3 regions of the Herpetosiphon sp. NSE202 genome follow, and region 2 is predicted to be linked to each of the others. Evidence: riboswitches for the same ligand, from Rfam matches in the RefSeq annotation. Region 2 holds a riboswitch; each other region holds the start of a gene.
What was found. A riboswitch is a leader RNA that binds a small molecule or an ion and turns the genes downstream of it on or off. The one in region 2 is predicted to bind cobalamin.

Region 1 (2,266 bases), on a different contig from region 2:
TAAAATTATGCTTGTTGGTATGATTTTCTTCATCAGCAGGCGTGAGCACTTCGCTCTCGTCAATGTAATCAACCCCAATGGCTTCGAGGATTTGCGCTTCAACAAAGTGGCCAATCCGCGATTTTGCCATCACCGGAATGGTTACTGCTTCAATAATGCCTTGGATCATTTCGGGATCGCTCATGCGCGAAACGCCGCCATCCCTACGAATATCGGCTGGAACCCGTTCGAGCGCCATCACGGCAACTGCGCCAGCTTCTTCAGCAATTTTAGCTTGGTCAGGCGTAACCACATCCATAATCACGCCGCCCTTGAGCATTTGGGCCAAGCCGACTTTGGTAGTAAAGGTTGAAGTTTCCATTGCAATTCCTCTGGTGGATTGATAATTTTAGCTGTCATGTCAATCAGACAGCCGCTATTGTACCATGCATCCTCATGACAATCGATCAACATTGCGGGGGGACAAAGGGGGACAATCGCCCATGATTGCCAATTTTGACGGGGTGTACTGGGCTATGGTACGATCAGCACAATCAATCATAAATCGCTATTCAGATGTTGTGCAAACACTTGGGGGAAATCCGGTGCAAATCCGGTGCAGTCCACGCTACGGTAAGCCTTTGGCTAAGCCCGAATACCCATTGAATAGTTGATTTCTGGGTTGGCTTGCGTTGGCACAAGCACAACCAACGCGTTGTTATCTGTTCCTTAGCCAACTTGGCTAAGGTTTTTTTGATTAAGGAGATTGCTATGCTCCGACGAGCAGCTATCCATCGCTGGTTATTGGTATTAATGGCCGTGTTCGTAGCACTTCCTGCTGCGGCTCAAGCCCCAGCCGAAGGCGCAAAAGCAGCAGCTTGGATCGTCAGCCAAGCGCAGGCCGATGGTAGTTTCCCTGGCTTTGGCTTGGGCGAAACCGCCGATGCAGTCTATGCCTTGAAGGCCAGCGGCTTGAAAGTTGACACCAACGTTCAAAGCTTTGTCGAAAAGAACGCCAGCGCCATCGCCGCCAAGCCTGGGCTTGCCGCCAAGTTTGTGTTGGCCGAATTGTTGCTCGGCTACAATCCCCGCTCAGTTGGCGGAGTCGATTTGGTAGCCGCCGTTACTGGCAGCTACAAAGCCGATAGCGGCATGTATGGCGGTGATGTCACCACCCATGCCTTGGCTTTGTTGGCCTTGAACGCAGCTGGTGCGCCAGTTGAAAACAAAGCGCTCAACACCGTAGCAGCAGTGCAAATCGCCGACGGCTCATGGTCGTTCAGCGGCGATACCAGTGCCGGTGCTGGCGATACCAACACTACGGCCTTGGTCATCCAAGCCTTGGTTGCAGTTGGTCAAGGCAAGAGCGAAAGCGTCAGCAAAGCTGTAGCCTACTTGCAAACCCAACAAAATAGCGATGGTGGCTTTCCCTACTCGAAAAATTCGAGCTATGGTAGCGCCACCGATGCCAACTCAACCGCCTTGGTAATTCAAGCGATTATTGCAACGGGCGGCAACCCAACCGCTGCGCCTTGGGCCACAGCCACTGGCAACCCATTGAGTGCTTTGTTGAGCTTGCAAAATGCCAGTGGCGCGTTCCGCTACGATGCAGCAACCCCCGATGACAATGCTTTTGCAACCTACCAAGCTACGCCAGCATTGTTCTTTGTGACCTATCCATTGAGCGTGTTGGCAACTGCACCGCAACCAACCGCCGTGCCAAGCACCCCAATGCCAAGCACGCCCGTTGCAACCGCTACGCCGAAGCCAAACACCCCAATTAGCTTGCCTGATACTGGCGCACCAGCCTTGCCATTGTGGCCAGTTGTGGTTGGCTTGGGATTAGTTTGTATTGTGGCTGGTTTGGGCTTGCGCCGAATCGGCTAAGATTTGTTCCCTCACCCCCCAGCCCCCTCGCCCGCGTTCAGTGGGCGAGGGGAAGTCGACTATTTTTTTACTAAGGAATTGGGGGAGAACCAGCGCGTTAAAGCCCCTCGCCTGCGCCACGGGGTTGGGGTGAGGGGTTCTTAATACCGCCCCCCCAGCCTCCTCTTCCACTTAACGCGGGCGAGGGGGAGCGAACATCTTAAATTTCCATAACTGAACGCGGGCGAGGGGGAGCCGACTATTTTTTACTAAGGAATTGAGGGAGAACCAGCGCGTTAAAGCCCCTCGCCCACGCCACGGGAGAAGGGTTGGGGTGAGAGGATCGCAAACAATTACGAAATAGGAAGCAGATCTCATGCGTCGTTTGTTGGTAGTAATAGTTGCCATGGCCATGCTGTTG
Region 2 (2,266 bases):
CGTTTGACCATCCCATTTAAAGCCATTGAAGACATGCGGCTTGAGATTGGCTGGCGCAGGCAGCACCTGATCGGCCTGAATCATGGCTTCGATGTAGTCGTAGAGCGCTACCACCAACTCTGGTTGGTTGAGCGAATGAAACCAAATTGGCTGGCCATCGAACATCAACATGGCCACGTTGGCTAACGGACATGGTCCCAAACAGCCGCCCATATTCAGATGCACAAGATTGCGCAGCTTGCGACTTTCCCATTCGTGCTGATGAATTTCCGGCCAAACCGGCGCAAAGCCGCGCTCGGTAATGCCACAGCAGCAACCATGAGCGCAAATAAACAACATACCACGTTTATAGCCAGCGTTGACCATGCGCCCATCGATGCGCTCGACCATATTGCGTTGCAAACGTTCAGTCATTAGAAATCAATTCCTATTTGGGCGCGAATGCCTTGAAGTCGAAACGGGTGTTTAATCTCGCGCATCTCGGTCACGAGGTCGGCATGCTCAATCAGGGCGGCGGGGGCATCGCGGCCTGTGATAATCACATGCAGCAATTCGGGCTTGTTGGCCGCCAACCAAGCCACAACTTCGTTGACATCAAGCCAGCCAAACGCCAACACATAGGTAAATTCATCGAGAATCACAATTTGATACTGATTCGAGCTAATTGCAGTTTTGGCCAGTTCCCAGCCATGCAAGGCTTTGGCTTTGGTCGTATCAAGGTCTTTCGATGTCCAAGTGAAGCCATCGCCAGTGCCACCAAACTCAATTTCCATCTTGGCGGCTGCCCGCGATTCGCCAAACTTGGCGTTTTCGTGTTTGAGAAATTGAATCACGCGCACCTTGAGATCGCGACCCCACGCGCGAGTCATCACGCCCAAGGCTGCCGAGGTTTTGCCCTTGCCATTGCCAGTATTGACGATTACTAAGCCTTTTTTGCCTTTGCGCAATTTGCGTACTTGCTCGCGATAGCGGCGTTTTTCCTCGGTTGAATGCAGTTGCGTGCCAGCAGCAATAATTGGTTCCAATTGCTCAACTGCATCATCAGCATGCAATTCAATTGGATTAAACGCCTGATCGCCACGCACTGCCGGAGCGTATTCTGGCTCTTGCCCCGCTGGATAGAGCCGATGGAAAATCGCTGCTTCAACTGGCTCGCCATTGATCAGATGCTCTTGAACGATCTGTTCAACTAATTCCTCATCAAGCTGCTGATACCAAATGCCTTCGGGATAGACCACCGCAATCGGGCCGCGCTGGCAGACACCCAAACAGCTGACGGTCGAGCATTTAACTCGTTCGGGATTGCGCAATTTGCGCCGATCGCCAAGTTGTTCGAGGGCGTGTTGGGCCAACGCCGCGCCATCAGCATCGCCGTTGCATTGATCACCAGTGCAAATAAATAAATGGCGGCCATAGGCACGCATCGTCAGTGGGGCATCGCTCATGCTGGCTCCGTTGGGCGACACCCCAGCATGCAAACAGCCAAGAAAAACCTCTTCGGCTCATGCCAAAGAGGAAAAGAGGCACTAAACCCAGCAGGGCCTAGCAACTCCTTCCCTGATCCGCGAGGGAAATGTTGGAGTGTCGATGAGTTTGTGGCGGGTTATCGGGCTTGAAGCAAAGCTTCCTACCGTTGCGGGACAGCGCCAGACTTGGACTGGCTTCCCCCATTGCGCGTTTGTGTCATCCGGGACAGCAACGCACCACAAACAAGTTGTAAATTGCAGCCGCGATTATACGTGCAACCCTGAGTTAAAGTCAAAAGTCAGGAGAAAGTATGAAGGATGAGGGATGAGGGATGAAAATGTTAACCGCGAAGAGCGCGAAGGACGCGAAGTTGTATTCGCTGACTGGCTGAATTGCATTCAAATCCTATAGAACTCAGAACCCAACATTCGTGATCTTCGTGTGCTTCGTGGGTCAATTGCTTAACGCAGAGGCGCAGAGCCACGAAATTATGAAGGATGAAGGATGAGGGATGAAAATGTTAACCGCGAAGAGCGCGAAGGACGCGAAGTTGTATTTGCTGACTGGCTGAATTGCATTCAAATCCTATAGAACTCAGAACCCAACATTCGTGATCTTCGTGTCCTTCGTGGATAGAAATAACTAATCCCTAACCTCTGACAACTGCCCCCTCGTCGTCAATCGACCAAAAAACGTTCGATGACTTGATTGCCGACCATGCGCCCGCGCGGCGTAAAGCGAATCGCGTTTGCGGTTTGTTCGAGCATGCCTTGCTCAACCAGTTTATCAATCACAGGTT
Region 3 (2,266 bases), on a different contig from region 2:
AACGAGTTTGTTCAATTAGTGGTTTTTGCGCTTACTGAATGTGCCTGCTTTAACCAAATACATTCTCTCACCCCATGTATTTAGCTATTGCAACGTTGTAATGCTATTTGCTTCACATAAACATCGATTGCCAATTGCGGTTAATTCGTACTCAGAGTGTACAAAACCAAATTGCACTTGTCAAGAGCTTTTTTTGGGGTTTTTCCCACCAATATCGTAATTGGTTAGGAGTCCTGTACTATCCCTCGTCTATTAAGCGTCCTCGGTTGTTAATCAAATCGCCTCAGCGACCCTTGAGAATGGTCTTGGCGCAGTTTTATTCTGTCATTTCAATGTATTCGGCTCCCTGAGCTACCCTGCTAGCTAGCTAATGGCCTACCCTGAGTACTAGGACTTGCGGAATTAAGCAGCAATTTGTTTGATTATCGGCTACTTTGCAACTCGATTTTGAACTCGATTAACCAGCTTTAGCGCGTTGGAATCAGGCAATCAGCTGGTTCTATCAAGCAATTAGGCTTGATTGACGGTTGATCTGGCATCTGCTACAGTACTGGCTACAATTTTTTATTCGTCTGAGGCCAAGTTGTCGTAGCTTGGCTGCAAATTGGGGAAAGCCCGGTGAGATTCCGGCACTGTCGCGCAACGGTATGGCTCAATGCTAAGTCCGAATGCCCACTCAGTTCGAAATGATCGAGATGTCCCTTCGCGTCAAAGGGGGTGATCATTGCCGCTTGCAATTGATGCCCATAGGCTGCTGCCTATGGTTTGGTAATGGTTTATGCCTGTTCCGCTAAGGAGCAGGCATTTTTTTATTTAGCTCATAAAGGATGCTCTATGAATGTGATCGAGGTTGAGCCACGAGCGACTAGCGAGCAGGCTGCTTGGCTTTTGCAACTACTTGCTGAGGCTTGCAGCGCTTATTCCCAAACAACCGATGCGAATCAGCTCTGGCAGGCCGCTAATTTGGGCTTTTATCCCAAGATGACTGCTGGCGAACAACTCCAAGCCTGTATTTTGACCGCTCGCAGCTGGATTGAGCAGGAGCCTGATTATAGTTTTGTGGCCGCCGCGCTCTTGGCCAGCCAACTCGAGTGCGAGGTTTTTGGCGAATATTTGCCAGGTTCAGTGGTTGCTACCCGCTATCCAACGGCATTTATCCAGTATATTCAGGCCGGAATTGAGCAAGGGTTGCTTGATCCAAAACTTGCTCAATTCGATTTGGCTCGTTTAGCGGCGGCAATTGTGCCCGAACGCGATGCTTTATTGGCGTATCCTGGCCTGCAAACGCTCTATGATCGCTATTTTATTCAGTGGGCTGGTTTGCGCCGCGAGTTGCCGCAATTCTTTTGGATGCGGGTGGCAATGGGCTTGGCCTTGAATGAGGCTGATCGCGAAGCCCAAACCCTGCGTTTCTACGAGCTGCTGTCGCAATTTTACTTTACCTCGGCCACCCCAACTTTATTCAACGCTGCAACGACTCATCCGCAGTTGTCATCGTGCTATCTCTCGACAGTCGGCGATGATCTTGAGGCGATTTTTGGGGCGATCAGCGATAACGCCATGCTTTCGAAGTGGGCTGGTGGCTTGGGCAATGATTGGACTCCTGTGCGGGCGCTCGGCACGCCAATTCATGGCACCAATGGCGTGAGCCAAGGCGTGATTCCCTTCCTCAAAATTGTCAACGATACCGCGATTGCGGTCAATCAGGGCGGCAAGCGCAAGGGTGCGGTCTGTGCCTACCTCGAAGCATGGCACGCTGATATTGACGATTTTCTTGATTTGCGCAAGCCAACGGGCGATGAGCGCCGCCGCACCCACGATATGCACACGGCTTTGTGGATTCCTGATTTGTTGATGGAACGGGTGTTGAGCAATGGCACGTGGACGTTGTTCTCGCCTGATGAAGTGTCTGATTTGCACGATTTGTATGGCCAAGCATTCGCGCTACGCTACGCCGAATACGAAGCGCTGGCGGCGCAAGGCTTGCTGCGTTCGGCGCGCCAGGTCGAAGCACTCGGTTTGTGGCGCAAAATTTTGACCCGTTTGTTTGAAACCGGCCATCCTTGGATTACCTGGAAGGATGCTGCCAATCTGCGTTCACCACAAGACCATGTTGGCGTGATTCATAGCAGCAATTTGTGCACTGAAATTTTGCTCAACACCTCAGCCGATGAAATTGCAGTCTGTAACCTTGGTTCGATCAATTTGGCGGCGCATATTCGCGATGGCGCGCTTGACCTCGAAACATTGCGCACAACGGTTACGA

Region 1: linked by a shared signal. The riboswitch ahead of ACFMKP_RS23890 (prenyltransferase/squalene oxidase repeat-containing protein) and the one ahead of cobO (cob(I)yrinic acid a,c-diamide adenosyltransferase) in region 2 are both predicted to bind cobalamin.
Region 3: linked by a shared signal. The riboswitch ahead of ACFMKP_RS07030 (ribonucleoside-diphosphate reductase subunit alpha) and the one ahead of cobO (cob(I)yrinic acid a,c-diamide adenosyltransferase) in region 2 are both predicted to bind cobalamin.

Annotation. Positions count from the first base shown of each region.
Region 1 is NZ_JBHUPY010000027.1:21,831-24,096, forward strand. It holds gene pdxS (pyridoxal 5'-phosphate synthase lyase subunit PdxS) at 1-361, opposite strand, end outside; cobalamin riboswitch at 536-661, shown strand; gene ACFMKP_RS23890 (prenyltransferase/squalene oxidase repeat-containing protein) at 751-1,866, shown strand; gene ACFMKP_RS23895 (hypothetical protein) at 2,222-2,266, shown strand, end outside.
Region 2 is NZ_JBHUPY010000001.1:920,507-922,772, forward strand. It holds gene cobN (cobaltochelatase subunit CobN) at 1-414, opposite strand, end outside; gene cobO (cob(I)yrinic acid a,c-diamide adenosyltransferase) at 414-1,445, opposite strand; cobalamin riboswitch at 1,580-1,723, opposite strand; gene hemW (radical SAM family heme chaperone HemW) at 2,145-2,266, opposite strand, start outside.
Region 3 is NZ_JBHUPY010000005.1:229,134-231,399, forward strand. It holds cobalamin riboswitch at 558-695, shown strand; gene ACFMKP_RS07030 (ribonucleoside-diphosphate reductase subunit alpha) at 835-2,266, shown strand, end outside.